3 regions of the Kitasatospora sp. RG8 genome follow, and region 3 is predicted to be linked to each of the others. Evidence: riboswitches for the same ligand, from Rfam matches in the RefSeq annotation. Region 3 holds a riboswitch; each other region holds the start of a gene.
What was found. Region 3 has a riboswitch for S-adenosylmethionine ahead of thrC (threonine synthase). Riboswitches for the same ligand answer to the same signal wherever they lie in the genome.
Positions count from the first base shown of each region.

Region 1: it holds a riboswitch for S-adenosylmethionine, as region 3 does, so the genes downstream of both, J5Y04_RS22495 (IclR family transcriptional regulator) here and thrC (threonine synthase) in region 3, are expected to answer to the same signal.
Region 2: it holds a riboswitch for S-adenosylmethionine, as region 3 does, so the genes downstream of both, J5Y04_RS11710 (aminotransferase class V-fold PLP-dependent enzyme) here and thrC (threonine synthase) in region 3, are expected to answer to the same signal.

Region 1 covers NZ_JAGIYX010000015.1:115,566-125,934, forward strand. Annotated here, with positions in the region: gene J5Y04_RS22480 (amidohydrolase family protein) at 1-484, shown strand, start outside; gene J5Y04_RS22485 (class I SAM-dependent methyltransferase) at 733-1,536, shown strand; gene J5Y04_RS22490 (sulfatase-like hydrolase/transferase) at 1,586-3,208, opposite strand; gene J5Y04_RS22495 (IclR family transcriptional regulator) at 3,486-4,199, opposite strand; SAM riboswitch class I at 4,400-4,540, opposite strand; gene J5Y04_RS22500 (amidohydrolase) at 4,748-6,361, opposite strand; gene J5Y04_RS22505 (PaaX family transcriptional regulator C-terminal domain-containing protein) at 6,412-7,341, opposite strand; gene J5Y04_RS22510 (Asp/Glu racemase) at 7,390-8,262, opposite strand; gene J5Y04_RS22515 (fumarylacetoacetate hydrolase family protein) at 8,259-9,272, opposite strand; gene J5Y04_RS22520 (cupin domain-containing protein) at 9,284-10,369, opposite strand, start outside.
Region 2 covers NZ_JAGIYX010000006.1:34,567-44,935, reverse strand. Annotated here, with positions in the region: gene J5Y04_RS11730 (NYN domain-containing protein) at 1-87, opposite strand, end outside; gene J5Y04_RS11725 (hypothetical protein) at 328-588, opposite strand; gene J5Y04_RS11720 (rhomboid family intramembrane serine protease) at 837-1,619, shown strand; gene J5Y04_RS11715 (Lrp/AsnC ligand binding domain-containing protein) at 1,661-1,942, shown strand; gene J5Y04_RS11710 (aminotransferase class V-fold PLP-dependent enzyme) at 1,986-3,362, opposite strand; SAM riboswitch class IV at 3,413-3,530, opposite strand; gene trpD (anthranilate phosphoribosyltransferase) at 3,663-4,739, opposite strand; gene J5Y04_RS11700 (hypothetical protein) at 4,912-5,337, opposite strand; gene J5Y04_RS11695 (heme-copper oxidase subunit III) at 5,734-6,354, shown strand; gene J5Y04_RS11690 (c-type cytochrome) at 6,540-7,349, shown strand; gene J5Y04_RS11685 (ubiquinol-cytochrome c reductase iron-sulfur subunit) at 7,358-8,413, shown strand; gene J5Y04_RS11680 (ubiquinol-cytochrome c reductase cytochrome b subunit) at 8,410-10,071, shown strand; gene J5Y04_RS11675 (GntR family transcriptional regulator) at 10,186-10,369, shown strand, end outside.
Region 3 covers NZ_JAGIYX010000010.1:830-11,198, reverse strand. Annotated here, with positions in the region: gene groL (chaperonin GroEL) at 1-1,318, opposite strand, end outside; gene J5Y04_RS17105 (cold-shock protein) at 1,643-1,846, opposite strand; gene J5Y04_RS17100 (ubiquitin-like small modifier protein 1) at 2,420-2,698, opposite strand; gene thrC (threonine synthase) at 2,741-4,021, opposite strand; SAM riboswitch class I at 4,039-4,174, opposite strand; gene J5Y04_RS17090 (glucosyl-3-phosphoglycerate synthase) at 4,336-5,343, shown strand; gene J5Y04_RS17085 (trehalose-6-phosphate synthase) at 5,382-6,923, shown strand; gene otsB (trehalose-phosphatase) at 6,907-7,749, opposite strand; gene J5Y04_RS17075 (DUF3263 domain-containing protein) at 7,794-8,054, opposite strand; gene J5Y04_RS17070 (cupin domain-containing protein) at 8,121-8,465, shown strand; gene J5Y04_RS17065 (extracellular solute-binding protein) at 8,491-9,762, opposite strand; gene J5Y04_RS17060 (ROK family protein) at 10,116-10,369, shown strand, end outside.

The DNA of each region.
Region 1 (10,369 bases), on a different contig from region 3:
GGACACCGTCCGCCACCTCGCGGAGCAGGACGTGTGGCTGAGCACCCAGCCGTTCGAGGTCGACGACCACCACTACGCCTCGGCGGACAGCAACCGCAAGAACCGCGAGGTGTGCGAGGGCGTCTCCCGCACCTTCGCGTGGGCACGTGCGCACGGCGTGCGGCTGGCCTTCGGCACCGACCTGGTGCTCGACCCCGGGAACGGCCACCGGCAGAACGAGATGCTCGTCCGGCTCGGCGCCCACCTCAGCCCGGTCGAGGTCCTGCGCATGGCCACCTCCGGCAACGCCGAACTGTTCCGGCTGTCCGGCCCCCGCGACCCCTACCGCGCGGCACCGCTCGGGGTCGTGGCGCCGGGAGCGTGGGCCGACCTCCTGGTCGTCGACGGCGACCCGACCACCGACCTGTCCGTCCTCGCCGATCCCGAACGCCACCTGCGCCTCATCGTCAAGAACGGCGTCGTCCACAAGAACGAGCTGGACTGACCCCGCCCGCCAACGGCGGTGGCCGGCCCGCGATGCGCCGCCGCACTCCTGGGCCGATCGGCCCAGGCACGGCGTGCCTCGGCCGCCCCGGCGGGCGCCGGTGCAGGATCGGTGGCGCGGCGGCCCCGGGGCGGGGCCGCCCCCACCGCGCGAGGAGGGCCCGCCATGAAACCGTTCGACGACCTGCTGCTCCGGTCCCCCGGGTCCCCCGGGTCCGACGACACCCCCGGCACCACGGAGGCGGCGACGTGACCGCCGCAGCGAGCGGGGACGGGACGGGCGGCCGCTACGGCGAGGCCGTCTTCCGTCCCGAGCAGGCGGGCGAGGGCGAACGGACCGACCTCGGCGCGCTCGCCTACGACGACGTCACGATGGCGCGGCTGAGGACCCTCGGGGCCGGCCCGGGGTGGCACTGCCTCGACGTGGGCGCCGGCACGGGCACGGTCTCCCGCCGGCTCCTCGACGAGGCCCGGGTGGCAAGCGTGCTCGCCGTGGACCGCGACGTGCGTTTTCTCACCGGGCGGCCCGGGCTCGACCTGCTCGAAGCCGACGTCACCGCTCCGGACTTCGCCCCCGGCCGGTTCCGCCTCGTCCACGCACGCTTCGTCCTGATGCACCTGCCCGAGCACGACCGCCTGATCACCGCACTCGCCGAACTCCTCGTGCCCGGAGGCGTGCTGGTGCTCAGCGACGCGGTCGACCTGACGAGCGGGCGGACGCCCGGCACGCCGTACAGCACGGTGATGCGGGCGATGTGGCAGGGGCTGCGGTCCACCATCGGCACGGACGTCTCCTGGGTGCCGTCGTACCCGCACCTGCTGCGCCGAGCGGGGCTCCGGTCCGTCGCCGCCGAGGTCCACGTGCCGCCGCTGCTGCCGGGCAGCCCCATCAGCCGCTTCTGGGCGGACACGTGGGACCGGAGCAGAGCCGCGATGCGCGCCACCGGCCTGGTCGACGACGAGGCCGTGGACGCGGCGATCCGCTACCTGGACTCCGACGAATGCGCCGCACTGTCGGCCGGCATGCTCACCGCCTGGGGCTGGAAGCCCTAGGAACCCGCCGCCGGCCGGCGCCGCGGCGGGTCCGGGCTTCGGCGTGGGTTCAGCGCCGGGCTGTGCCGGCCGCCGCGGCGGGCTGGTCGGTGTCGCCGTGCCAGGTGGGCCAGCCGAGCAGACGGGGGCGCTCGGTGACCCAGGCGCGGGTGTCGGTGCCGATCTCGGCGGTGATGAGGTCCTCCAGCAGCGTGCTGTACCGGGCGACGAGGTCGCGGTGCGCGGGGTCGGCAGCGAGGTTGCGCGTCTCGGCGGGGTCCTCGGCGCGGTCGTAGAGGACGACGTCGTTGAGCGCGTACAGGGCCTCGGGGCTGGTCGGGCGGTTGGGGTTGAGCGGGGAGAAGTAGCGGCCGAAGGTGTACCGGGCGTCGGTGTAGCCGCGCAGGAAGCCGCGCTTGGTCCAGTCCGGCCGCAGGTCCCCGGACTGGATCCGCCCGGGAGCCTCGGGGTCGGCGAACTCGAACCAGAAGGAGGCGTCCAGGGCGGTGACCGACTCGATGGCGGTGAGCACGCCGTCGCGGACGGTGCCGCCGTCGAGCACCGGACGCAGGGAGCGGCCCTTGAGCGCGGGGGGGCGGGTGGCCCGCCCGGACGGGTCGACGCCGGCGAACTCCAGCAGGGTCGGGGCGATGTCGACGGCGGAGGCGAGGGCCTCGGTGCTCACCCCGCTCGGGAAGTCGGGGTGGCTGAGGATGAAGGGGACGTGGAGGTTCTCGTCGTAGACCAGGCCGCCCTTCTGACGCAGCCCGTGCGAGCCGGCCATCTCGCCGTGGTCGGAGGTGAAGACGACGACGGTGCGGTCGGCCTGCCCGGAGGCCTCCAGCGCGTCGAGGACCAGCTCGATGCTGCGGTCCACGTCGCGGATCGCGTTGAGGTAGAAGTTCAGGCCGTCGTACCAGTGCCGGTCGTCGGCGACCGGGCCGAAGACGGTGTCGAGCATCCGCGCGAACTCGGCCACCGCCGGGGCCGCGCCGGACAGGTCGTCGTGCAGGCTGGCGGGCAGGTCGAAGTCCCAGCGGCGCCGGTACACCGGGATGTCGGGGGCCGGCCTGGTCACGACGGCGTGGGCGAGGCCGAACGGGAGCTGCACCTGGGACGAGCCGCCGTAGTCGAAGCTCATGATGTCGTGCGGATTGACGAAGTTGACCGCCATGAACCACGGCTGGTCCGCCGCCACGACCGGGGCCCGGTTGCGCAGCCACTTCACCGCCTGGCCGGCGATGACCGGGTCGATCTTGAGCCCGGCCCAGGCACCGCCGTCGATGTCGCCCCAGTCGTTGAACTCGCTGAATCCGTAGGGCTCCAGCGCGTCCGTGGTGGGGCCGGGGTTCTGCGGGGTGACGTAGGCGTTCGACAGGTGCCACTTGCCCTGGTAGGTGGCGTAGCACCCGGCCTCGCGGAGCATCGTGCCGAGCGTGCCCAACTCCGGTCGGAGCGGGCGGATGTAGGGCATGTTGTCGTTGTCGTAGATCTCCGTCAGCGGTAGGTGCTGCCCGGTGTAGATGACGGACCGCGCGGAGCTGCACATCGCCGACGCGGTGTAGTACCGCTCGAAGGTCGTGCCCCGCTCGGCGAGCCGCTCCCGCGCGGGGAGCGTGAAGCCCTGCGGCCGGGGGATCGTGGCCCGCTCCTCGTCGGTGACGATCAGCAGGATGTTCGGACGACGTGTCATGGCCACCTGTCCTTAGGGGAGATGCCCCCACGTGCGCTGCGGGCGCACGGGGAGGACGCGGACGGCACGGAAGGTGCATGTCAGCCGAATCTAGGTTCTGCTCCCGCACGCCGTGCGCGAGGACACGGCCGGCCGGGTCCGTCCGGGTGAGCCACGCCGCCGGGTCGCGGTCTCTCCTGCCCGGCCCGGCCCGTCCGGGTGAGCCGGCCGGCCGGGACTCGGCCGGTCAGTGACACCAGCTGTTCAGGGACACCGGCCGGTCAGGGACACCCGCCGGTCAGGGGTGGCACAGGGCCTCGGTGAGGAGCTTGGCCGCCTCGGTGACGGCCTGGGAGAGGCGTGCGCCGGGGTGGCGGGTGAGCCGTTCGATCGGGCCGGACACGGAGACGGCGGCCACGACCCGGTTGGACGGGCCCCGGACGGGGGCGGAGACGGAGGCGACCCCGAGCTCGCGTTCGCCGATGGACTGCGCCCAGCCGCGGCGCCGTACGCCGCTGAGGGCCGTGGCCGTGAAGCGGGCGCCCTGGAGGCCCCGGTGGAGGCGCTCGGGCTCCTCCCAGGCGAGCAGGATCTGGGCGGCGGAGCCCACCTTCATGGGAAGGGTGACTCCGACGGGAACGGTGTCGCGCAGGCCGGAGAGCCGCTCGGCGGCGGCCACGCAGATCCGGATCTCGCCCTGCCGGCGGTAGAGCTGTGCGCTCTCGCCGGTGACGTCGCGCAGGTGGGTGAGGACCGGGCCGGCGGCGCCCAGCAGGCGGTCCTCGCCGGCGGCCGCCGACAGCTCGGCGAGCCGGGGTCCGAGGACGAACCGGCCCTGCAGGTCCCGGGCGACCAGCCGGTGCTGTTCGAGTGCGACGGCGAGCCGGTGGGCCGTGGGCCGCGCCAGGCCGGTGGAGGCGACGAGTCCTGCCAGGGTGGCGGGACCGGCCTCCAGGGTGCCAAGGATCGAGGTGACCTTGTCGAGCACGCCGACGCCGCTCGTGTTTTCCATGGGTGGGTACTCCGTCTCAAGTCCCGCGAGCAGCAGGTGGGCTCTGCTCACGGGGGCTCCGGGCGGGGAGCCGGGGGGTGTGGTCAGCGAGGGAAGGCCGAAGAGGTCGGCCGATTGCCTGCGCCGGGCACGAGACGGGTACGCGGAAGGGCCGGGGCGGGAAGCGCCCGGGCGAAGGACAGCACAGAGAGCACCGTGTCTCCTCATCTTTCCCGCGCCACATTGGCGACAGGCCGGAGTTGGCACTGATCCCGGTCGGTGCGGCGCACTTTGGACGCCGGGTCGACCGGGGAGTTGCCGGGGCTTCGTAGGGCCGGTCCCTCCACCCCTCTGGATGATTCGCGAGGAACGATACAAGACTTCCCGGGCGGCCCGTTAAACGGCCCCCGCCCCGGACGCGGGCGCCGCACATCCTCCGGGAGGCCGGCCCGGCGGGACCGGCCTCCGCGGAACGCCCCGCCCCACCACCCCGCGACCGCGCCCCGGCGGCCGTCCGACCGCCAGATCCGGCACCGTCCGACCGTCAAGCCCGGTGCGCCGTCAGACCGTCAGGCCCGGTGCACCGTCCGGCCCCCGAGCACGACGCGGACCGGCCGCAGCCGCGGCAGCTCGTCCGGCGGGCAGTTCAGCGGGTCCGCGGGCCAGAGGGTCAGGTCCGCCAGCGCGCCGGGCCGCAGGCTGCCACGCGTCGCACTCTCGCCGACCAGCCGGGCCGCGTCGACGGTGTGCAGCGCGATCGCCTCGGCCCGGGTGATCGCGTGCTCGGCGCCCTGCGCGCCGGCCACGGTCTGCCGGGTCGTCATGCCCCACACCGAGACCATCGCCCCGTAGGGCCCGACGGGGAAGTCGGAGCCGGCCGCGAGCAACGCGCCCTCGTCCAGCCACTCGCGCAACGGGAAGATCCCGCGGACCCGCTCGGCGCCCCAGGCCCGGATCTGGGCCGTCGCCGCATCGTGCAGCAGCGGGTACTGGACGGTGACCGGGATGCCGAGCGCGATCGCGCGCGATCGCTGGTCGGGGCGGGCCAGTCCGCCGTGCTCGACGACCAGGGTGCCCGGGGCCAGGCCGGGGCGGTCCTTGAGCACCTGCTCGAAGACGTCCAGCAGCGTACGGAGTCCGCGGTCCCCCCACGCGTGCACACCGACCCGCCAGCCGCGCGCGACCACCCGGTCGACCGCCGCGGCCAGCTCCTGCGGCTCCCAGAGGAGCGTGCCGTGATAGCACGGGCGGCCTTCGTACGGCTCGTCCAGCGCACCCGCCTCGATGCCGCCGTCGATGCCGAACTTGACGCCCCAGACGCTCAACCACGCGTCGCCCTCGGCGCGCCAGGGCTCCATCCGGTCGAGCAGCTCGTCCACCTGCCCGGGCGTGCGGGCACCGAAACCGGAGACCAGGGCGCGCACCCGCACGCTCAGTGCACCGGCCTGCCGGGCCGCGCGCAGCACGTCGAGGTCCTCCACCGGGACGAGGCAGTCGCGGACCGTGCCGATCCCCGTCGCGGCGTAGTCGGCGGACGCGGCCCGCAGGCCCTCGATCCGGTCGGCGAGCGCGGGGCGCGGCAGTACCCGTTCGGCGAGTGCGACCGCCTTGTCGACCAGCCGGCCGGTCAGCCGGCCCTGCTCGTCCCGCTCGATCACGCCGCCGGGCGGGGGTTCGGTGGCGGCGGTGATGCCGGCCAGTCGCAGCGCGGGGGTGTTGAGCACCATGTTGTAGGCGCCGCGCCGCACCAGCACCGGGTGCCGGTCGGTGGCCGCGTCCAACTCCTCGGTGCGGGGCAGGCGCTGTTCGGCGAGGTTGACCTCCTGCCAGTTGATCGTGGTGCGGATCCACTGCCCGGGGGGCGTGCTCGCCGCCCGCTCGCGGATCAGGCCGAGGAACTCGCCGAGGTCGCGGGCCCGGTGGACCGGCACGTCGTGGACGCTGTGCGCGGCGAGGATCAGATGGGTGTGGGTGTCGTCGAAGGCCGGCAGCACGGCGGTGCCGGGCAGGTCCAGCACCTCCGTCCCCGGGCCGGCCAGGTGGTCCAGGCCGTCGGCCGCGGCGGACAACGCGGTGATCCGGTCGCCGGTGACGGCCAGCGCACGACGCGGCGCCTCGCCGGGGACGAGCGTGTGGACGGTGCCGGACCGGATCAGCAGGTCGGCGGGGGCGTGGTCGGTCACGGCGGCGTCTCCTCCGGCGTCATGGCGCCTGGTCGGGCTGCGGGTTGGGGCTACGGCTTCGGACAGGGCTCCGGCTCGGGCTGTGCGGTGAGCCCCGGCTGTGCGGTGAGGTCCGGCTGCGTGCCGAGCCCCGGCTCGGGGTGCGTGCCGAGCCCCGGGCGCGACAGCCCGGTGAGCTGCTCGACGTGCCGGAAGCCGGGTTCGGCGAGCAGCCCGTGCAGTTCGGTGAAGACCGCGCGGGCCGCGACGGCGTTCCACTCCGGCGGCAGCAGCGGCGTCGGCAGTCCCGGGTCGAGGTAGGGCAGCCGGCGCCACTGGGTGAGCATCGGCACGTACGCGCGGAACGCCTCGACCGGCTCGATCCGCGGGTGCGGGCGCAGGCCGGCGGCCACCTGCCCCCAGTCCTCGGTGAACTCGGCGTACTGCGCCTCGATCGCCGGGAAGTCCCACCAGGAGCCGACCGCCGAGCGCAGTTCGGCGAACCCGGCGTACTCGGACAGGAAGAGGTGGACGTACGCGCTCAGCCCGAGCCGTTCCAGCAGCCGCCGGGCGTCCGGCAGCACCCGGGCGGGTGCCAGCCAGACCCCGGGGGCGGCGTTGCCGAAGCCGAGCCAGCTCAGCCGCGAGCGCAGCTGGTGGCGGCTGGCCCGCTCCGACTCGGGGACGGAGAAGACCGCGACCACCCAGCCGTCGGCGAGTTCGGCGGGTGCCAGGCTGTGGAAGATCCGGCGGTCACCCTCGTCGAAGACCGGGCCCATCTCCGGGCTCAGCCGGTAGCCGGTGCCCTCGCGCCGCTCCTGCAGCAGGGTGCCGGCCTTCTTCAGCCGCGAGATCGCCGACCGGACGGCGGGCGCGTCGACGTCCAGTTCGGCCATCAGCGCGATCAGGTCGGCTATCGAGATCCAGCCGCCGAGCCGCCGGACGAACTCGCCGTAGATCGTGTGGATCAGGGAGCTGGGGCGTGACGTGTTCTCCGGCATGGCGGCCCTCCTCCCGTCGTGGCCGCTCCAGCCGGCCGTCCGGCGTGATCATACTGTCGGAGCGCAGCCAAGTGGTCCGGACGGCGGCGCGGCGGGCGGCTGCGGGACTGCTGCCGGTGGCCCGGACACCGGTGCGGCGGGCGTCGGCCCCTGGGCCGGTGACGTGCTCCCGGCGTAGTCACCGGAGAGCAACGCCCCCGCCCCGGGAGCGAAGGCTGGCAGCCCGAGCGCGCGCAGCAGCTGGTGGACGGTGCAGATCGCCGCGGAGACCACCGGCTTGCCGAGCTGCTGCTCGGCCTCCTCGACGGCCGCCAGCGACGGCATCTGCACGCAGGCGGAGAGCACCACGGCGTCCGCGTCCGCGTGCGCCAGGCGGGCGGCGATCCCGGGCAACCGGGCCGGGTCGTGGGCGGCGACCGCCAGGTTGTCCGGGATCTCCAGGGCCGCGTGGTCGATCACCGTGATGCCCTCGTGCGCCAGGTAGTCCACCACCGTCCGGGCGAGCGGTCGCAGGTAGGGCGCGACCAGCGCGACCTTCTTCGCCCCGAGGACGTGCAGCCCGGCCACCAGGGCGCCGGCGCTGGTCACCACCGGCGCCGGTGCGCCGTTCTCGACGGTGCGCCGGTGCAGCCGCTGCTCGGACTCCCGGTGGTAGCCGGGCCCGGTGCTCATGACCGCCACCAGGCAGGCGTAGCCGAGCACGTCGACCCGGGCGTCGGAGAGTTCGAGCGCGCAGCGGTCCGAGTCCGTGTCCATCGCGCGCAGTTGCTCGGGGGTGACCCTGGTCATCCGCATCCGGCTGGAGTGGAAGGTGAAGCGCTCGGGGGCGACCCTCTCCCTGGCCCGCAGCAGGGCCGGGACCTCGGTCTCCATGGTGACGTTGGAGCTCGGGACGATCTGGCCGATCCGGTAGGTGGTCATGCGCCCGCCCCTTCGTCGTCGGGCCGCAGGCCGTGGGCGAGGGCGTCGTGGCCCCGGGCGTCGTGGCCGGCCCCGTAGTCGGCCCCGTAGTCGGCCTCGTAGCCTGCCTGGTGGCCGCGGGCGTCGACGACCGGGTTGGCGAGCGTGCCGATCCGCTCGACGGTGGCCTCCACCAGGTCGCCCGGCTGCAGGAACTGCGGCGGGACCAGGCCGGCGCCGACGCCGGACGGCGAACCGGTGGCGATCACGTCACCGGGCTCCAGGGTCATGCCGGAGGAGATGTCGGCGATCAGCCGGGCGACGCCGAAGAGCATGTGGCGGGTGTTGGAGTCCTGCTTGGTCACGCCGTTGACCTTGAGGGAGAGACCGAGGTTCTGCGGGTCGGGGATCTCGTCGGCGGTGACCACGACCGGCCCGAACGGGCAGTAGGAGTCCTGGCCCTTGGAGAAGAACCACTGCCCGGAGCGGCGCTGGTCGCGCGCGCTGACGTCGTTGACGATGCTGTAGCCGAAGACGTGCCGCAGCGCGTCCGCCTCGGTGACCCGGCGGGCGGTACGGCCGATCACCACGGCCAGTTCGCACTCCCAGTCGAGCTGCTTGGTCAGGTCGGCGTTGTGCAGGATCGGCCCGCCCGGTCCGGTGACGGCGGTGGCCGGTTTGCCGAACAGCACCGGGCGGTCGGGCAGTTCGCGCTCGGTGTCGAGCGAGCGGTGCGACTCCTCGACGTGCTCGACGTAGTTGAGGCCGACTCCGACGATCTTGCCCGGGCGCAGCGGCGCGCAGAGCGTGACCGCGGTGAGCGGCAGCCACGCGTCGGCCGGTGCCGCGGCCAGCAGCGCGCGGGCGGTGGCCAGGGCGGGTTCGCCGGCCCGGATCAGCGCTGCCAGGTCGCCGGGCAGCGCGGCGCCGGCCGCGGCGGCGAGCGCGGCCAGGTCGGCCACGCGCTCGCCGGTCCGCGCGCCGAGGCGCGGCGTGTCGCTGCCGCCGGTGCGGTAGCTGAGCAGGTGCATCGGAAAGCTCCTTACGAGAGGACGGCCTGGTGGCCGCCGTTGTCCGGGTGGGCCTCCTCGCGGTACATGCCGAGCGAGCGCATCACCGGGAAGTCGTTGAACGAGAAGAGGCAGGCGTCCTCGCCCGGGTCGGAGTTCGCGTGCTCGTGCCAGGCCCAGGACGGGACCACGAAGATGTCGCCCTGCTGCCACGCGAAGCGCTGCCCGGCGATCACCGAGACGCCTCGGCCCTTGGCCGCGGTGTAGACGACCGAGCCGGTGTGCCGGTGTGCCAGGGTGGCCTGGCCCGGGCGCAGCAGTTGCAGGTGGGCGCTCATGGTCGGCATCACGGAACCGCCGGTGACGGGGTTGGCGTACTCCATGATCACGCCGTCGTACGGGGACCCTTCGCCCGTCCGGGCCAGCCGGCACAGCGCCTCGTAGCTGGGCTCCCAGGGCCAGCCGAGCAGGGGGGAGTACGGGCGGCTCCACTGCTCGACCCCGTACGGCAGCAGGGTGCCCGCGTAACGGAGCAGCGAGGAGTTCACCACCGTGCCGGGTTGCTGGTAGAGGTCGGGGTGGACTTCGTAGAAGCCGGCGTCGAGCGCGTTGACCAGCGGGATGTCCAGCCCGTCCTGCCAGATCACCGGTTCGTCCGAGGCCTCGTTGCCGTGCTCGTGCCAGGTGTTGTTGGGCGTGATCGCGAAGTCGCGCGGCCCGACCTTGAGTTTCTGGCCGTCCACGATCGTCCAGGCGCCGGTGCCCTCGTGGACGAAGCGCAGTGCGGCGGCCTGGTGGCGGTGGGCGGTCATCGCCTCGCCCGGGCCCATGATCTGCAGGCCGGTGTACAGCAGGCCGACGGCCGCGCTCAGTTCACGCCGGCCGGGGTTGACCAGCATCACCACCCGGCGTCCGGCGTCGTCCGCCCGGACCAGCGGCAGTGCCTTGCGGACCAGCGGTGCCAGGTCCGCGTAGCGCCAGAGCACCGGGACGGACTTGGGCTGCGGGTACCAGGGTTCGATCTCGTTCGCCACCGTCCAGAGCGCGCCCGCCTCCTGCTTGGCCAGCTCCTCGTAGTAGGCGGCAAGTTCGGGGCTGTCCCCGACCCTGGCCCGGCC
Region 2 (10,369 bases), on a different contig from region 3:
CGCCCGCTCCGCGACCCCCCCGTCGGCCTGCTCTGCCGCCGGCTCGTCGCCGCCGGGCTCCTCGGCACCGGCCGTCCCGTCCGACACCGGGGCGCCTGCCGGGGCTGTCTCGGCCGCGTCCGGCGCCTGCGCGTCCACAGCGGGCTGCCGCCCCTGCGGCCCGGCGGGCTCCTTCGCTGCGTCCACCACGTCCTCGGCTCCGATCCTGGTCCATCGGCACGGCCAACGGCGGCCGTCCTCGTCGTCACGCTCCGTGCGCTCTGTCTGTATTGTCCCGTGCGGCGGGCGGCCGTGCCCCGCACCGCCGCCCGCCGCACGGGCCGGGCATCAACCCTGCTCCGAGGCCTCGTTCTCCTCGGCCCCCGGGCGGGCCACCAACTCGACCTGGTCCACCGCGTTGCACCAGCGGCAGCGCACCGACTCGATGGTCTCGCTGAGCACCTCGGTCTCCTCGACCTTGGACTCGCCGGCCAGGTCGAAGTGGAGGAACTCGGTCAGCCGGGCGGAACGGGTCACGTCGAAGCGGGTCAGGTTGCCGCACAGGGTGCAGCGCCAGCGCGTCTCGGCGGTCAGGGCGGGGACGGTCATCGGGGGTCCTCTCGGGTGGTCCCTGGGTGGGCTCAGGCGCTCCCCCCGGAGCCCCGGCATCGGCGGCGGGAGGCGGGAATGCCCGCCCCAAGCCTATTGCCTGGGGCAACCGTCCCGGCCACCGGTTTCGACCATTGGACCCCCTCGGCAGGACCGCGAACCCCCTGCCCGGCGGGTACCGGACACCCCCTAGCCCACCTGCCGTAAGCCCCGTGCCGCCCGGGCCGGGCGGAGGGATGCTTGGCTGCATGGCGATCCCGGTCCTCGACCACACCGGTGCGCCGGGCGAGCGCCCGGCCGCCGCCGTCCCGGCCGTCTGCTACGCGCTGATCGCGCTCAACACCCTGGTGTTCCTGCTCGGCCCGGCCGCCGGGCTCAACCCGCTGTACGGGCGCGGCCAGGACCGGGTCTGCGCGGAGCAGCGGTACGAGCAGCGCTGGGGCGCCGTCCCGGCCGAGCTGCTGGCCGGGCGCCCGCTGACCGCCGGACAGCTCGCCGAGGCCCCCGACCCGGTGCCCGGATGCCCGGCCCGCCCGACCCCCGGCAAGCACCCGGCGCTCACCGTGCTCAGCGCGCTGTTCCTGCACGCCGGCTGGCTGCACCTGCTGGGCAACCTGCTCTTCCTGTACGTGTTCGGACCCACCGTCGAGGAACGGTTCGGCCGGGCCCGCTTCGCCCTCTTCTACCTGGCCGCCGGCTCACTGGCGACGTACGGCTTCGCGCTGGCCGAGGCGCACTCGCCGGACGCGACCCGGGTGCTGATCGGCGCCTCGGGGGCGATCTCGGCCGTCCTCGGCGCCTACCTGCGGCTGCACCCGCGCGCCCGGGTCACCACGCTCGTCCCGCTCCTGCTCCTCCTTCCGCTGCGGTTCCCGGCCTGGCTGGTGCTCGGCCTCTGGTTCGCCCTGCAGTGGTGGTCGGTGCACTCGGCCGGGCCGGGCGTGGCCTACCTGGTCCACGTGATCGGCTTCTCGGCCGGCTTCCTCTACGCCTGCACGCTGGCCACCCGCCCCCCGCGCCCGCCCGGCTGACGCCCGATACCCTGGCCGCACCTCACAAAGGAGCGCGAACAGTGATCACCGCCATCGTCCTCATCAAGACCAGCGTCGACCGCATCCCGGAGATCGCCGAGGCGATCGCGGCCATCGAGGGCGTCAGCGAGGTCTACTCGGTCACCGGCGGCTACGACCTGGTGGCGATGGTGCGGGTGCGCCGGCACGACGACCTGGCCGAGGTGATCCCCGGCCGGCTGAACAAGGTCCCGGGCGTGGCCCACACCGAGACCCAGATCGCCTTCCGCACCTACTCCCAGCACGACCTGGAGGCCGCCTTCGCGCTCGGCCTCGACGAGTAGGGCCCGGCCGGCCGACGGGTGCTCAGCCCCTCCCGACGGGTCCTCAGCCCTCCCGGCGGGTGTCCACGACGCACCGGCCGCCCTCGTTGCGGTAGTTCCAGGCCGCGCCGTCCGTGACCAGCTCGCGGACTGCGGTCAGGAAGCGCTCGATGTGCTCGTCCGGGGTACCGGCACCGAAGCTGACCCGGATCGCGTTCAGGCTCCGCTCGCCCGGCAGCGACGGCTCGGGCGCACCGCACGCGGAAACCGGACCGGGAGCAACGCCGGACTCCTCGCCGAGCAGGGTGCGCACCAGCGGGTGCGCGCAGAACAGGCCGTCGCGCACCCCGATGCCGTACTCGGCGGAGAGCGCGGCCGAGAAGTGCGAGCTGTTCCAGCCCTGGACGACGAAGGAGAGAACGCCCACCCGGGCGGAGCCGGCGCCGAACAGGTTCAGCACCTTGACCTGCGGGACCTCCGCCAGGCCGGCCGTCAGCCGCGCGATCAGCTGCTGCTCGCGGGCCTCCAGCGCGTCGAAGCCGGCCTCGGTCAGCGCCCGGCAGGCCGAGGCGACGGCGTAGGCGCCGATCACGTTCGGCGAGCCCGCCTCGTGCCGCGCCGGGCCGGTGTGCCACTGGACGGCCACCGAGCCGTCGGTCTCCCGGGCCACCGTACGGGTGGCGCCGCCGCCGGCCAGGTACGGCTCGGCCGCGTCCAGCCAGTCGGCGCGCCCGGCCAGCACCCCGGCGCCGAAGGGCGCGTAGATCTTGTGCCCGGAGAAGGCGATCCAGTCCACGTCCAGCTCGCGCACCGAGACCCGGTGGTGCGGGGCGAGCTGGGCGGCGTCCAGCACCACCCGGGCGCCGTGGCGGTGGGCGGTCGCGGTCAGTTCGGCGACCGGCCAGAGCTCACCGGTGACGTTGGAGGCACCCGTGACGCAGAGCAGCCTGGGGCCCTCGGGGGCCCCGGCGAGCGCGGCGTCCAGGGCGGCGACGGCCTCCGCCCGCGACCGCGGGGCGCGCAGGTAGGTGACGTCCAGCCCGGCGTGCGCCCAGGGCAGCAGCGAGGCGTGGTGCTCGGTCTCGAAGGCGAAGACCCGGGTGCCGGCCGGGACGGCGCCGGCCAGCAGGTTCAGCGAGTCGGTGGTGGCCCGGGTGAAGACCACCTGGTCGCCCTCGCGCAGGTCGAGGAACTCGGCGACGGTGCGGCGGCTCTGCTCGAACAGGTCGGTGGAGAGCTGCGAGAGGTAGCCGGCGCCGCGGTGCACGCTGCCGTAGTAGGGGGCGTAGGCGGCGACGTCGTCCCAGACCCGCTGGAGCGCCGGGGAGCTGGCGGCGTAGTCGAGGGCCGCGTAGCCGACCTTCTCGCCGCTGGCGAGCGGGACCTGGACGTCGTGGCCCAGGACGGCGAGGGGGGCGCAGATCTCGGTGGCGAGGGACATGAGGATGCACTCCTTCTGGGGAGAGGACCCCGGGAGTGCGTGTCAGCCGGCGTCCGCGCTTGTCACGCGGACGGATTGCCGCGGGACCCGGTCCTCACCCAGGGCACCCCGCCACGGACGGAGGGTTGCCGGACAGCAAGCTGGGGCTTGACGCTGTCACTCATGACCTGGCGACGACTCTAGGTCGCGTCCGTCGGGGGGTCAAACAGGGTTCCACCATCCGGACAGCGCCGTTCCCGGGTGCCGGGAGCGTGCGAAGGGGCCCGCGGGAGCAGCCTCCCGCGGGCCCCCGACAACCCGTCAGGCCTTGCCGGTCGCCTCCGACCAGCGCTTGAGCAGCTCCAGCGCGGCGCCCGAGTCGACGGCCGCCGCGGCCCGCTCCATGCCCGCCGCCAGCTGCCCGGCGAGCGGCGCGTCGGTGAGCTCCAACGCGACCAGCGCCGCCGCCGTGTTCAGCAGGACGGCGTCCCGCACCGGCCCGCGCTCCCCGGCCAGCAGCCGGCGGGCGACGTCCGCGTTGTACGCCGGGTCCGCTCCGCGCAGCGCCTCGATGCCGACCAGCTCGATGCCGAGCTCGCGCGGGTCGAAGGTGGTCTCGGTGACCTCGCCGCCGCGCACGATCCAGACCCGCGAGGTGGTGGTGATGGTCAGCTCGTCGAGGCCGTCGTCGCCGCGGAAGACCAGCGCGCTGGAGCCGCGCCGGGCCAGCACGCCGGCGATCAGCCCGGCCAGCCGGGTGTCGAAGCAGCCGATCGCGTGGGCCGTCACTCTGGCGGGGTTGGTCAGCGGACCGAGGATGTTGAACGCGGTCGGTACCCCGAGGTCGCGCCGGGCCGTCGCGGCGTGCCGCATCGACGGGTGGAACATGGCGGCGGAACAGAAGGTGAGCCCGATCTCCTCGGCCACCTCGGCCACCCGCCGGGCGGACAGGTCGAGGGCGATGCCCAGCTTCTCCAGCACGTCGGAGGAGCCGCTCGCCGAGGAGGCGGCCCGGTTGCCGTGCTTGACCACCTTGGCGCCGGCCGCCGCCGCGACGATCGCCGACATGGTCGAGATGTTGACGGTCTTGGCGCGGTCGCCACCGGTGCCGACGACGTCCACCGCCGGGCCGGGGATGGAGAGCGGCTCGGCGTGCGCGTACATCGCGTCCACCAGACCGGCGATCTCGCCGACCGTCTCGCCCTTGGCCCGCAGCGCGACCATGAAGCCGGCCACCTGGGCCGGGGAGGCCTCGCCGCTCATGATCCGGTCCATCGCCCAGGCGGCGTCCGCCTGGGCCAGGTCCTCGCCCCGCAGCAGTGCGGACAGGATGTCCGGCCAGGTGCGGACCACCTGCACGGGGTCCTTGCCGCCGTTCGCAGGGTTCACGTTCACCATGGCTGACTCCAGCTCTCGTCGCTTCCCGGAAAGGGATCTCCGTAGGGTTGGAGCCAGCCTATCGAGCGGCGGGACGCCGCCGTCCCGCCGCGACCCTTCTTCTCTCCTGGTGAGATGCGCGCCGTGCCGCGACCCCTCTTACGGGTGGCCGGAGCCGGCGGGTCGGCCGTCGCTACCGGGTGGCCGGCGCCCGCTTCGCCAGCCGGGCCCGGAGCAGTGTGGCGGCGGCCTCGGCCAGCGCCACCGGATCCACCGGGCGGGAGATCGCCGCATCGGCCCGGCTCCAGGCGGCCAGCCAGGAGTCCTGCGGCCGGCCGATCAGCACCAGCACCGGCGGGCAGCCGTAGATCTCGTCCTTCAGCTGCCGTCCGAGTCCCAGCCCGCCGGCCGGCACCGCCTCGCCGTCCAGCACGCAGAGGTCCACGCCCCCCTTCTCCAGCGCCTTCAGCACCGCGGGGGTCGTCGCGCACTCCAGGTAGGTCAGTTCCGGCAGATCCGCGGCGGGCCGGCGGCCGAGCGCCGTCAGCACCTGCTCGCGCGTGTTGCGGTCGTGGCTGTAAACGAGAACGGTCAGCGTCTCGTCGGTCGTGTACGCCATGGGCCCTGCTCCCTCAAAGTGTGATCCGGACCACGTTCGCCTGCACCGGATGCTACTCCCGATCACCGGCCGCCGAGGCCGTCCCGCGCGATCGTTCTCAAGCCGCCGCGCCCAGGACTCACCCGCCCGGAGGACCTCGCGTCACCCCCGACGGTGCAGTCCACCCGTACGGCCGACGCAACGGCCGGTCCCCTTACCCCCCGCGGCCCCGGCGGCCGTGCAGCGACACGCAGGGCAACGGGGTCGAAGGGGCCTTCGAGGAACCGTCAGAAAAGGGACACGCCGCTGCTCAGCCCCCATCCGGACGCCCCGTCGGGTCCCACTGGGGCATACCGCACGCACCGGACACTCCGAGGGACACCCCCCGGCGTGAAGACGGAATAAGGGACCGACATAATGTCCGTCGTGGCGACAGCAACAGCAGTAGAAACCGGGCACGCGCACGGATCGGTCAACCGGCCGAACATGGTCAGCGTCGGAACGATCGTCTGGCTCAGTTCCGAGTTGATGTTCTTCGCGGCCCTCTTCGCGATGTACTTCACGCTCCGCTCCGTCAAGGGAGCCGAGTTCTGGAGCGAGAAGGCGCACGCCCTCAACGTGCCCTTCTCCTCGGTCAACACCACGATCCTGGTGCTCTCCTCGCTCACCTGCCAGCTCGGCGTCTTCGCCGCCGAGCGCGGGGACGTGAAGAAGCTCCGCTCGTGGTTCGTCATCACGTTCGTGATGGGCGCGATCTTCATCGGCGGCCAGATCTTCGAGTACACCGAGCTGGTCAAGAAGGACGGCCTCTCGCTGTCCTCCGACCCGTACGGCACGGTGTTCTACCTCACCACCGGCTTCCACGGTATGCACGTGACGGGTGGTCTGATCGCCTTCCTGCTGGTCCTGGGACGGACGTACGCAGCCAAGCGCTTCACTCACGAGCAGGCCACCGCCGCGATCGTGGTGTCGTACTACTGGCACTTCGTCGACGTCGTGTGGATCGGCCTGTTCGCGACCATCTACCTGATCAAGTAACCAGCTGATCAGGTCGCTGGCCACCGGCCGGGCCCCCGCCCTCACCGGCGACGGGCCTCTTTGCCGGTGCCGACGCTCCCACCGACCGACCGCGCGCGCAGCCCTAGACAGGCAGCCTCGTGCCGGCCAGACCGGCCGCCGGGTGCACCCACCAGTCGACCAGATCCTGACACCGGGGTTATTCCGTGAAAAAGCTCTCCGCACGACGGCGCCACCCATTGGCGGCGCTGGTCGTCCTACTTCTCGCCCTGGCGGCAACCGGGGGGCTGTACGCCGCGTTCGCGCCCGCCGACAAGGCGCAGGCCGACGTCGCCGCGCAGTCGCTCGCGATCGATGAGGGCAAGAAGCTCTTCGCCGTGGGCTGCTCCTCCTGCCACGGCCTGAACGGCCAGGGCAGCAGCGACGGTCCCAGCCTGGTCGGCGTCGGCTCCGCCGCGGTCGACTTCCAGGTCGGCACCGGCCGCATGCCGGCCCAGCAGCCCGGCGCCCAGGTGCCGCGCAAGAAGGACATCTACTCGCAGGCGGAGATCGACCAGCTCGCCGCCTTCGTGGCCTCGCTCGGCCCCGGCCCGGTGATTCCGAGGGAGGAGCAGTACACCTCGACCAACCCCGAGGACCTGTCCAAGGGTGGCGAGCTGTTCCGCACCAACTGCGCCCAGTGCCACAACTTCGCCGGCCAGGGCGGTGCCCTGACCAAGGGCAAGTACGCCCCGTCGCTGGAGGGTGTGGACGCCAAGCACATCTACGAGGCCATGCAGACCGGCCCGCAGAACATGCCGTCGTTCCCGGACACCACCATGCCCGAGGAGCAGAAGAAGCAGATCGTGGCCTTCGTCCGCCACACCACCAACGATGAGCCGAACCCCGGTGGTCTCACGCTCGGCAGCCTCGGTCCGGTGACCGAGGGCCTGTTCGGCTGGATCTTCGGTCTCGGCGCGCTCATCGCGGTCGCGATCTGGGTCGCCGCCCACACCACCAAGGCCAAGAAGTCATGAGCCACGACATGTCAGAGAACCTCCCGGAGTCGCACGGCTCCGCAGGGCACCACGAGGTGGCCGCCCACGGCGATCCGTTCGCCGACCCGGGCCTGCCGGCCCACGAACCGCGTCGCACCGACATCGACGAGCGGGCCGCCAAGCGCGCGGAGCGCCAGGTCTCGCTGATGTTCGTGGTCTCGATGCTCGCCACGATCGGCTTCATCGCCTCCTACGTGGCCATCGACCCGGACAAGATCATCTACGTCTTCCCGCTGGGTCACATCAGCGCGATGAACTTCGCGCTGGGCCTGACCCTGGGCGTGGCGCTGTTCATGATCGGCGCGGGCGCGGTCCACTGGGCCCGCACCCTGATGTCGGACCACGAGATCCCGGCCGAGCGCCACCCGATCGAGGCCGACGACGAGGTCCGCAACGACGTCATCGAGCAGTTCAAGACCGGTGCCGCCGAGTCCGGCTTCGGCCGCCGCAAGATGATCCGCAACACCCTGATCGGCTCGATGGCCCTGGTGCCGCTCTCCGGCGTCGTGCTGCTGCGCGACCTGGGCCCGCTGCCCGAGGACAAGCTGGAGCACACCGGCTGGATCGAGGCCACCCCGGCCAAGCCGCTGCAGCTGATCAACATGAACACCAACCTGCCGATGAAGGCCGAGGACGTCATCCAGGGGTCGCTGACCTTCGCGATGCCGGAGGGCCTGCACACCCACGACGAGGACTTCCAGCAGCGCATCGCCAAGGACGCCCTGATGCTGGTGCGCATCGCGCCGGAGGACATCAAGGACGAGAAGTCCGCGGAGCTGGGCTTCGAGGGCATCCTCGCCTACTCGAAGATCTGCACCCACGTCGGCTGCCCGATCAGCCTCTACGAGCAGCAGACCCACCACGCGCTCTGCCCCTGCCACCAGTCGACCTTCGACCTGGCGGACGGCGCGCGCGTCATCTTCGGCCCGGCGGGCCACCCGCTGCCGCAGCTGAAGATCACCACTGACGAGAAGGGCTTCCTGGTCGCCAACGGCGACTTCGACGAGCCCGTCGGCCCGAGCTACTGGGAGCGTGCTCGATGAGTAGCGCGAGCAGCACCACCTCCGGTGCCTCCAAGCCGGCCAGCACGCGCGCCAAGCCCGCCAACAAGTGGGAGCAGGCCGCTGACTGGACGGACGGCCGGCTGGGGATCTACTCCCTCGCCAAGGCCAACCTGCGGAAGATCTTCCCGGACCACTGGTCCTTCATGCTGGGCGAGATCTGCCTCTACACGTTCATCATCATCATCCTGACGGGCGTCTACCTGACGCTCTTCTTCAAGCCCTCGATGGGCGAGGTCATCTACGACGGCTCGTACGTCCCGCTCAAGGGCATCCCGATGTCCGAGGCGTACGCGTCGACGATGGACATCAGCTTCGAGGTCCGCGGCGGTCTGCTGGTCCGTCAGATCCACCACTGGGCCGCGCTGGTCTTCGTGGCCGCGATGCTCGTGCACATGCTGCGCGTCTTCTTCACCGGCGCGTTCCGCAAGCCGCGTGAGATCAACTGGGTCTTCGGCTTCCTGCTGCTGGTCCTGGGCATGTTCGACGGCTTCTTCGGCTACTCGCTGCCCGACGACCTGCTCTCCGGCACCGGCATCCGGTTCATGGAGGGCGCCGTCCTGGCGACCCCGCTGATCGGCACCTACATCCAGATGTTCCTGTTCGGGGGCGAGTTCCCCGGCCACGACATCGTGCCGCGGTTCTTCACCATCCACGTCCTGCTGATCCCGGGCATCATGCTCGGCCTGCTGGTCGCGCACCTGATCCTGGTCTTCTACCACAAGCACACCCAGTGGGCGGGCCCGGGCAAGACCGAGAAGAACGTCGTCGGCATGCCGCTGATGCCGGTCTACATGGCCAAGGCCGGTGGCTTCTTCTTCCTGGTCTTCGGTCTGATCGCGGTCATCTCGGCCGTCTGCTCGATCAACCCGATCTGGGCGTACGGCCCGTACCGCCCCGACCAGGTGTCCACGGACGCCCAGCCGGACTGGTACATGGGCTTCTCCGAGGGCCTGATCCGCATCATGCCGGGCTGGGAGATCAGCCTCTGGGGCCACACCCTGAACCTGGGTGTCTTCATCCCGCTGATGGTGGTCTTCCCGCTGGTCCTGGTCTCGATCGCCGCCTACCCCTTCATCGAGGGCTGGATCACCGGCGACAAGCGCGAGCACCACATCCTGGACCGCCCGCGCAACGCCCCGGTCCGCACCGCGCTGGGTGCCGCCTGGATCAGCCTGTACCTGGTGCTGCTGGTCGCCGGTGGCAACGACCTCTTCGCGACCCACCTGCACCTGTCGCTCAACGACGTCACGTACTTCGTCCGGGTCGGCTTCTTCGTGGTGCCGGTCCTCACCTTCATCATCACCAAGCGCTGGTGCCTCGGCCTCCAGCGCCGTGACAAGGAGAAGGTGCTGCACGGCCGCGAGACCGGCGTCATCAAGCGCCTGCCGCACGGCGAGTTCATCGAGGTGCACGCGCAGCTGCCGCAGGGCGACCTGCACAAGCTCACCTCGCACGAGCAGCAGCAGCCGTTCGAGCTGCCGTCCGAGACGGACGAGAACGGCGTGGCCCGCAAGGCCGGCGTCCTCACCCGCACCCGGGCGAAGCTCTCCCGCGGCTACTTCGGCGAGGGCAGCCAGATCCCCAAGCCGACCGCCGAGGAGCACCACGAGATCACCAGCGGCCACGGCCACCACTGATCCCGTACGCACCCCGCGTCACCCCGAGGGCCGCCGACCAGAATCCGTTCTGGTCGGCGGCCCTCGGGCTTTGCCGTATCCGTCCCGTCCCTCACCCCATCGTCAGGAGCCCTCGTGGAGCTGTTCGTCGACCCCGCCTCCGCCACTCCCCCGTTCGAGCAGATCCGGGCCCAGATCGCCGAGCAGGCCCGCAGTGGTGAGCTGCCGACCGGGCTGCGGCTGCCCACCGTCCGGGCCCTGGCCGAGCAGCTGGGGCTGGCGGCGGGGACGGTCGCCAAGGCCTACCGGGAGCTGGAGG
Region 3 (10,369 bases):
CGATGTTGGCACCGGTGGCCTCGTCGCCCTCCAGCTCCAGCTTGTCGAACGCGACACCGGCCTGCAGCAGGGCGACGCCACCACCGGCGACGATGCCCTCCTCGACGGCGGCCTTGGCGTTGCGGACGGCGTCCTCGATGCGGTGCTTGCGCTCCTTGAGCTCCACCTCGGTGGCCGCACCGGCCTTGATGACGGCCACGCCGCCGGCCAGCTTGGCGAGGCGCTCCTGGAGCTTCTCGCGGTCGTAGTCCGAGTCGCTGTTCTCGATCTCGGCGCGGATCTGGTTCACGCGGCCGGCGACCTGGTCGCTGTCGCCGCCACCGTCGACGATGGTGGTCTCGTCCTTGGTGATGACCACCTTGCGGGCGGTGCCCAGCAGGTCGATGCCGGCGTTCTCCAGCTTGAGGCCGACCTCCTCGGAGATCACGGTGCCACCGGTGAGGATGGCGATGTCGCCGAGCATGGCCTTGCGGCGGTCGCCGAAGCCCGGGGCCTTGACGGCGACGGACTTGAAGGTGCCGCGGATCTTGTTCACGACCAGGGTCGACAGGGCCTCGCCCTCGACGTCCTCGGCGATGATGACGAGCGGCTTGCCGCTCTGCATGACCTTCTCCAGCAGCGGGAGCAGGTCCTTGACCGAGCCGATCTTGGAGTTGGCGATGAGGATGTACGGGTCCTCGAACGTCGCCTCCATGCGCTCCAGGTCGGTGGCGAAGTAGGCGGAGATGTAGCCCTTGTCGAAGCGCATGCCCTCGGTGAGCTCGAGCTCCAGGCCGAAGGTGTTGCTCTCCTCGACGGTGATGACGCCTTCCTTGCCGACCTTGTCCATGGCCTCGGCGATGAGCTCGCCGATCTGGGTGTCGGCGGCCGAGATGGAGGCGGTGGAGGCGATCTGCTCCTTGGTCTCCACGTCCTTGGCCTGGGCCAGCAGCTGGTCCGAGACGGCGGCGACGGCCTTCTCGATACCGCGCTTCAGGGCCATCGGGTTGGCGCCGGCGGCGACGTTGCGCAGACCCTCGCGGACGAGCGCCTGGGCGAGCACGGTGGCGGTGGTGGTGCCGTCACCCGCGACGTCGTCGGTCTTCTTGGCGACCTCCTTGACGAGCTCCGCGCCGATCTTCTCGTACGGGTCCTCGAGCTCGATCTCCTTGGCGATGGAGACACCGTCGTTGGTGATCGTGGGGGCGCCCCACTTCTTCTCCAGCACGACGTTGCGGCCCTTGGGGCCGAGCGTGACCTTCACTGCGTCGGCGAGCTGGTTCATGCCACGCTCAAGGCCGCGGCGAGCTTCCTCATCAAAGGCGATGATCTTGGCCATCAGAAGTGGTCCTCCGGGACACGGTCGACTGCTCGGACCAAGGGGTGCCCGCGACGGACGGCCCTGGTGTGCGGGGGTCCTTTCCCCTACCGCTCCCGGGGGCCTCACCGACCCGGTCCGCTGTCACTCTCACGCTGTGAGTGCTAACGCCAATGATTAGCACTCTCGGTGGTCGAGTGCAAGCCCAACGGGCAACCCGCGAGCCGTACCGGCCACCCGCCGGACACGGCGGCGGGCCCGTACGACGTGTGTCGCACGGGCCCGCCGCGAAGCAAGAGGCGCACCAGCCGATGGGCCGAGCCGAACTCCTGGGTGCCGGAAAGGTCAGACCGCCGCGCGGACCATGTCCGCCTGCGGGCCCTTCTGCCCCTGAGAGATCTCGAACTCGACCCGCTGGCCCTCCTCAAGGGTGCGGTAGCCGTCCATCTGGATCGCGCTGTAGTGGACGAAGACGTCCGCACCACCGTCGACCGCGATGAAGCCGTAGCCCTTCTCCGCGTTGAACCACTTGACGGTGCCCTGAGCCATTCCGAACTCCCCTAGTGCTGTGCTGGCCCTTCACGCGCCCGCAGGTCGCGGGCGCGGGTCTGTTGAGGCCGGCCCGGGGAACCCCCCCTGGGCGCAGCCGTGCACGCCACAATCCCCACCGGGATCACCGGACGGCGTCCGGCGAAGGGGCGATTGCGTCGACCGCGGCTGAATGTATCCGGATCGACGCCCTCTGCAACAGGGTCAGCAGCCGGGAATTCCCCCGGCCCGTCAAGGGACAGGACGGGCCAAAAGGTCAGAAACCCTCGCATTTCGCGCCGGACATAGCGGACGAATTACCCAAATGCCCTCAAGAATTCTGACATCGGCCTGACATGTTTCACGGCCGCGGGCCCTGCGCCGGTCTCAGCGGCCGGACAGACACCGGCGGTACGGGGCGCTACAGGGGCGACGACCGGTGCGAGGGGGAGGGGGAGCCCTCTTCCCGGTCCAGCGACACTCTACTCCGACCGGCCGGGAAACATTCCCGCCGGAATGCGCCGGGAAAAGCGTCGGCCGCCCGCGCGTACGGATTCCCGTACACGCGGACGGCCGGTCCGGCAATGGCGCGGCTCAGCAGCCCCCGGCCACCGCGGGAATGATCGAAACGCTCGCGCCGTCCTTGATCTCGGTGGCCAGGCCCTCCGCGAACCGCACGTCGTCGTCATTGACGTAGACGTTGACGAAACGGCGGAGCTTGCCGGTGTCGTCCAGGACCCGGGCGGCGATCCCGGCGTGGTTCTTCTCCAGGTCGGCGATGACCTCGCCCAGGGTGGCACCCTCGGCGGCCACCTCGGCGGCGCCGCCGGTGTAGGTGCGCAGGATGGTCGGGATGCGGACGTTGGCGCTCATGGGGGTCTCCTTGCGGCGGGGTGACGGCAGGGGTGGAGGGAGTCAGGCGGAGGCGAGGCCGGCGTCGCGGAACGAGGCCAGCGTCGGGCGGATGACGGCGGTCATCCCGGCGTCGGAGACGGCGTCCAGCGTCTTCAGGCCGTCGCCGGTGTTGATCGCGACGGTCTCCTTCGCCGGGTCCAGCTGACCGGTCTCGACCAGCTTCTTCAGCACGCCGACGGTCACCCCGCCCGCGGTCTCGGCGAAGACGCCCTCGGTCCGGGCCAGCAGCTTGATCGCGGCCACCACCTCGGCGTCCGTCACGTCCTCGACGGCGCCGCCGGTGCGGCGGGCGATGTCCAGCACGTACGGGCCGTCGGCCGGGTTGCCGATCGCCAGCGACTTGGCGATGGTGTCCGGCTTGACCGGCCGGATCACGTCGTGGCCGGCCTTGAACGCCGCCGACACCGGCGAGCACCCCTCCGCCTGGGCGCCGAAGATCCGGTACGGCCGGTCCTCGACCAGGCCGAGCCTGATCAGTTCCTGCAGCCCCTTGTCGATCTTGGTCAGCTGCGAGCCCGAGGCGATCGGGATCACGATCTGCTCCGGCAGGCGCCAGCCCAGCTGCTCGCAGATCTCGTACGCCAGCGTCTTGGAGCCCTCGCCGTAGTACGGGCGCAGGTTGACGTTGACGAAGCCCCAGCCCTCGCCGGCCGGGTCGCCGATCAGCTCCGAGCAGAAGCGGTTCACGTCGTCGTAGTTGCCCTCGATGCCGACCAGCTCGCCACCGTAGACACCCGCCATCACGACCTTGCCCTGCTCCAGGTCGTGCGGGATGAACACGCAGGACTTGAAACCGGCCCGGGCGGCCGCGGCGCCCACCGCGCCGGCCAGGTTGCCGGTCGAGGAGCAGGAGAGCGTGGTGAAGCCGAACGCCCGCGCCGCCTCGATCGCACAGGCGACCACGCGGTCCTTGAACGAGTGCGTCGGGTTGCCCGAGTCGTCCTTGATGTGCAGCTGGGCGGTGAACCCGAGCTCGCGGCCCAGGTTGTCCGCCTTCACCAGCGGGGTCCAGCCGGGGTTGAGGTTCGGCTTGCCGGCCACGTCCGCCGGGACGGGCAGCAGCGGTGCGTAACGCCAGATCGACGCGGGACCGGCCTCGATCCGCTTGCGCAGCTCCTCCGCGCCCTCGCTGCCGAAGTCGTAGGCGATCTCCAGCGGCCCGAAGCACTCCAGGCAGGCGAAGCTCGGACCGAGCGGGAAGCGGGTACCGCACTCGCGACAGGACAGGGCGGCGGCGGGGCCGAGGTCAACGGTTGCGGGTGCGACGGTGTCGATAGCCATGATGGCGGAGGCCTCTCTCCTCATCTTCCCCGTGACGCGGACGCGCCACAGGCCGGAATTGGCACCTGTCCCGCCGGGGCCTGTCGACGACAGCCGCGCGAGAAGGTTGCCGGGACGTCAACGGGCCGTTCCCTCAGTCCCTCTGGATGAGCTCTGTGAAGTTGTTGGTCTTGCTCAGCGGCGACCCCGGCGTGCGAAGGTCCGACCGCTGTACGAAGACTGTATCCGAAGGCGCCAACACTGAACGGGACCGTCCGCCACGCGAGATGACGCGTCCCAGCCCGTCCCGTCCGCCCCCTGCCGAGGAGAGACCCGTGCCCGCCGACCCGACCACCGAGCTCCTCCCACAGGCGGCGTCCTGGCTGCGCCGCCGGTCGTGGAGCGCGGCCGACCGTCCGGTGCGCACCCTGCTGGACGCCAAGCAGGCGGCCGGGCGGGCGGGCACCGTCAGCGTCGTCCTCCCCGCCCTGGACGAGGAGGCCACCGTCGGCGACATCGTCCGCACCATCCGCCGCGAGCTGATGGAACGCCTGCCGCTGGTCGACGAACTGGTCGTGGTCGACTCCGGCTCCGCCGACCGCACCGCCGCCGTGGCCGCCGAGGCCGGCGCCCGGGTGGTCCAGCGCGACGAGATCCTCCCGCGGCTGCCCGCCGCCCCCGGCAAGGGCGAGGTGCTCTGGCGCTCGCTGCTGGCCACCAGTGGCGAGATCGTCTGCTTCGTCGACGCCGACCTGCGCGAGTTCGACCCGGCCTTCGTCTCCGGCATCGTCGGCCCGCTGCTCACCGAGCCGGACATCCAGCTGGTCAAGGCCATGTACGACCGCCCGCTCGAAACCGACGGGGCCGTCGTGCCGGCCGGCGGCGGCCGGGTCACCGAGCTGGTCGCCCGCCCGCTGCTCAACCTGCACTGGCCGGAACTGGCCGGTTTCGTCCAGCCCCTGGGCGGCGAGTACGCGGCCCGCCGCTCCCTGCTCGAACGGCTCCCGTTCCCCACCGGCTACGGCGTCGAACTCGGCCTGCTGGTCGACGCCCTGGAGACCGCCGGCCTGGACGCCCTCGCCCAGGTCGACGTCGGCGTCCGCCACCACCGCCACCAGGACGGCCAGGCGCTCGGACGGATGGCCGCCACCATCTACCGGACGGCGCTGGAACGGCTCGACCGCACGCACCGGCTCAAGGCCTCCGCCGACCTGGTGCACCCGCTGCTCACCCAGTTCACCCGCGACCCGCAGACCCGCGCGTTCACCGCCCACACCCACCCGGTCACCGCCCTCGAACGGCCGCCGATGCACACCGTCCCCGAGTACGTGAGCCGCCACTGAGGGGTTTGCGGTCCCGGGCCCCCGGCAACGTAGCAACCATGGGCGATCTCACGACCGAGCGTTCGAGTCAGACCGGCACCGCCCCCGTCCTGGTGGCCTCCAACCGGGGACCGGTGTCGTTCGGCACCGCGGACGACGGCACGCTGACCCTCCGGCGCGGCGGCGGAGGCCTGGTCTCCGGGCTCTCCGCCATCGACGACCCCGACGCCGTCTGGGTCTGCGCGGCCCTCGGCGACGCCGACCGCCGGGCGGCCCGGGAGGCACCGGACGGCCGCCTCGACCGGGCCGGCCACGACGTCGGCGGACAGGCCGTCCGAATGCTGGACATGGACCCCGCGACCTTCGCCCGCGCCTACAACGGCGTGGCCAACTCGACCCTCTGGTTCGTCCACCACCTGCTCTACGCCACCCCGACCGCACCCTCCTTCGACGCCGGGTTCCGCACCGAATGGCAGGCCTACACGGCCTACAACGCCGCCTTCGCCGACGCCCTGGCCGCCGAGGCCGCCCCCGGGGCGGCCGTCCTGGTCCAGGACTACCACCTCTCGCTGACCCCGGCCCTGCTCCGCGCCGCCCGGCCCGACCTGCGGATCGGCCACTTCTCGCACACCCCCTGGGCCCCGCCCGAGTACTTCCGGCTGCTGCCCGACGACGTCGCCGAGGCCGTCCTCACCGGCATCCTCGGCGCCGACCGGGCCGGTTTCCTCACCCGCCGCTGGGCGCTGGCCTTCGCCGACTGCTGCGAGCAGCTCCTCGGCGCCACCGTCGACCGCACCGCGCTCACCGTCACCCTCCGGGGGCGCACCACCCGGCTCGGCGTCCACGCCCTCGGCGCCGACGCCGACTTCCTGCGCGAACGCGCCCACCGCCCCGACGTCGACGAACGCCTCGCCACCCTGCGCGAGGCCGTCGGCGACCGCCGCACCGTCGTCCGGGTCGACCGCACCGAGCTGAGCAAGAACATCGTCCGCGGCTTCCAGGCCTACCGGCACCTCCTGCGGACCCGCCCCGAGTGGCTGGACCGCGTCGTCCACATCGCCTTCGCGTACCCGTCCCGGACCGACCTCGCCGAGTACCGCGACTACACCGCCCAGGTCCAGCAGCTCGCCGCCGAGATCAACGCCGAGTTCGCCACGCCCTCCTGGCAGCCGCTGATCCTGCACGTCGACGACGACTTCCCGCGCTCGCTCGCCGCCTACCGGCTGGCCGACGTCGCCCTGGTCAACCCGATCCGCGACGGCATGAACCTGGTCGCCAAGGAGGTGCCGGTGGTCTCCGACCGGGGCTGCGCCCTCGTCCTGTCCCGCGAGGCCGGCGCGTACGCCGAGCTGGCCGACGACGCCCTGACGGTCAACCCGTACGACGTCATCGCCACCGCGGAGGCCCTGCACAGCGCGCTCACCATGCCCGCCGGGGAGCGCGCCGACCGCACGAAGCGCCTCGCCGCCGCCTCGACAGCGTTGCCGCCACAGCAGTGGTTCCTCGACCAGCTGCACGCCCTGCACGCCCTGGACGCCGGCGGCGACACCGCCGACCCCGGCCCCGGCCCCGGACCCCGCCCGGTCAACGAGGCCGGCTGAGCTCCGCCCCCAGCCGCTCCAGCAGCTCCACCACGCCGGCCGGGCCCCCGACCACCAGGTCGGCCCGGTCGGCGAGCTCCCTCACCGGCGCGTCCCCCACCGCGCCGCTGCACACCAGCAGCCCGGCGACGCCCTCCCCGCGCAGCTTCTCCACCGCCGCGAAGGCCGCCACGTCGCCCAGGTCGTCCCCCGCGTAGAGCACCGACCGCGCGCCCCGCTCCCGCAGGAACCCGCTCAGCGCGGCGCCCTTGTCGACCCCCGGCGGCCGCAGCTCCAGCACCAGCCGGCCGGGCTCCACCATCAGCCCGTGCTCCGCGGCCAGCGCCTCCACCGGCGGGCGCAGCAGCTCCATCGTCTCCTCCGGCGCCGCCGTCCGCCGCATGTGCACCGCGAGCGAGCGCCCCTTGTCCTCCACCCACGTCCCGGCCGGCGCTCCGGCCCCCGCCAGCACCTCGTCCAGCACGGCCCGTACCGCGGCCACCCCGGGGTGCACCGGGGGCGCCGTCACCACGCCGTCCTCCCAGCGCTCGGCCCCGTAGTGCCCCAGCACCACCACGCCGTCGATGCCGTCGAACCCCCCGTACTCGACGGCCAGCCCGGCGGGCCTGCCGGTGACCACCACCGTCGCCCCCACCCGCGGCGTCAGCGCGCGCAGCGCCCCCGCCACCCCGGGGTGCGCCCGCGCCCGGCCGGGGTCGGCCACGATCGGTGCCAGCGTCCCGTCGAAGTCCAGCGCCACCACGGCGTCCCGCGGCGAGGCGAGGACCGCCTCCAGCCCCTGGCGTCCGGCGTCCGTCCTCAGCTGCAAACTCTCCTCAAGCCCCATGCCGGGACCCATACCCACCCGCGCCCGCGGAAGCACCCGCCGGGCTACCGGGCCCCCCGGCGGGCCTCCCGGACCCGCCTCAGCCGGTTCACCAGCACCGGCGCGTGGGCCAGTGCCTCCGGCCGGTCCAGCAAGGCGTTCAGCAGCTGGTAGTACCGCGTGCTGGAGAGCCCCAGCTCCTCCCGGACGGCCCGTTCCTTGGCCCCCGCCGTACGCCACTGGCGCCCTTCGAGCTCCAGCACCGCCACGTCCCGCTCGCTCAGCTCGCCCACGCTCCACCTCCGCCCACCACTACGGAGTGTCATTCTGCCCCGCACACCCGACACACTCTGAGCCCCGCACGACGCCCGCTCCCCGATTAGCGTCGGTCCATGACCGAAAGCTTCGCGCTGCACATCCCCACCGCCGACCTCGACCCCGACCCGCTGGACCCGGCCCAGATCGTCTCCGGCTCCCCCGAGGTGTCCGGCCGGGTGCTCTCAGAGTCCCCCGACGGCCGCCAGCTCCGCGGCATCTGGCAGATCACCCCGGGCGTCGTCACCGACGTCGAGGCGGACGAGCTGTTCGTGGTGCTGAGCGGCCGGGCCACCATCGAGATCGACGGCGGCCCGACCCTGCACGTCGGCCCGGGCGACTGCGCGGTCCTGCGCGCCGGGGACCGCACCACCTGGACGGTCCACGAGACCCTGCGCAAGGCCTACGCGATCAGCCTCTGACGCAACGCCCGCGGCGGCCCCGGGTTCACTTGCGGACCCGGGCCGCCTCCTTCACCGCGGCGTCCTGCAGCCCCTCCAGCACCTGCTTGGCGTCCCCGGTCACCGCACCGCCGATCCCGGCCTTGATCCGGTTGCTGACCTCGACCCAGGCCGGGTCCCCGAACGGGTAGAAGCTGGCGTTGGTCAGCCCGGCCGCGAACTGCTTCAGGTCCTCGTGCCTGCCGTCCCCGGTCATCTCCGTGAAGGCGTCCTGGGTGACCGGCAGCAGGTTGTACGCCTCGTCAAACTTGAGCTGGTTGTCCTTCGCGTACACGAAGCTCAGGAACTTGCGGATCTCGTTCCTGTGGCCGTTGGCCTTGAACGCCATCATCCAGTCGGCCACGCCGAGGCTGCCGGCCTTCGCCAGGCCGTCCTTCCTGGGGATCGGCGCCGTCCCGAAGTCGACCTTCGCGTTGGCGGCCATCCGCAGCAGCGTCGGGTGCCCGTTCAGCATCGCGACCTTGCCCGCCGTGAAGTCGGTGAACACCGGCGTCCGGTTCATCCTGCCCGGCTCCGGGTACGTCAACCTGGTGTCCACCAGGTTGGTCTTCAGCCAGCCGAAGGTGGCCTGGTTCTGGGTGCTGTCGATGGTGTAGTTGCCGACGTCGTCGGAGAGGCTGCCGCCGCCGCTCAGCGTCCAGAGCATCGACTCGGCCGGCGCCTCCTCCGGCCCGAGCGGCAGCCCGTACGGCACCACGCCCGGCACCTTGGCCTTGATCTTCTCGGCGGCCTGCCGCAGCTCGTTCCAGGTGGCCGGCGGCTGGCTGATCCCGGCCTGCCGGAAGACCGCCTTGTTGTAGAAGAGCACCCGCGAGGAGGAGACGAACGGGATGCCGTACTGGGTGCCGAGCACCTGCCCTGCGTGGCTGAACGACTCCATCATGTTGGCCTGGGTGTCCAGCGAGAGCACGTCCGCGGCCGGGTAGAGCCGGTCCGCGGCGACCTGGTCGGCGAAGCCGCCGGTCTGCACCAGGTCGGGCGACCTGCCGCCGGCCACCAGGTCGGCGACCCGCTTGCCGATGTCGGTCCAGCCGACGACCTCGACGTCGACCTTGATGCCCGGGTTGCCGGACTCGAAGCGGCGCGCGACGTCGTCCCAGTACTGCCTGGAGCTGGTCGCGCTGTCCTCGCCGTAGTCGGCCGCGACCAGCTTGAGGGTGACCGTCTTGTCGTCCTGGCCGCTGCAGCCGGTGAGCAGCAGCGCTCCGGCCAGCGCGGTGCCGAGCAGCCGGGTGGGGGCCTGGGCGCGCCTGTTCAACGCGGGTACCGCCTTCGAGGGTGAAGAAGAGGAAAGCAGCCGGACGGGTGGAATCCGGCAGGAGGGAGCGCCACACTGCCAAAAGCCCTGCAGAGTGGTCCAGACCTCCGGGCCGTACCCGGCGGGTAGTTATCGAAGTGCGGAGGTCGTTGCACGATGCGCAATGGAGCGACGCCGATCCGCCCCGATTCCGCCCGGAACGGGTCCGGGGGCCGGGGGCCGGGGAACCGGCGGCGACGAGCGCAAAATGCCGCACTCCACAAGGTTCTGCGACAAAGCTCACCCACTTTGGACCAGACCAATCCGACAACTGGACTAGACCTCTCCGACCCAGCCAAGGGAAACTGTCCTCCGTGAAGCACGTCATCGCACTCGATGTAGGCGGCACCGGCATGAAGGCCGCGCTGCTCGCCCAGGACGGCTCCGTGCTGTTCGAAGCACGCCGACCGACCGGGCGGGAGCACGGCACGGACGCCGTCGTCGCCGCCATCCTCGACTTCGCCGCCGACCTGGCGGACGAGGGCCGCAGCCGTTTCGGCGTCGCCCCGCTGGCGGCGGGCGTCGCCGTCCCGGGGACGATCGACGAGAAGAACGGCATCGCGGTCTT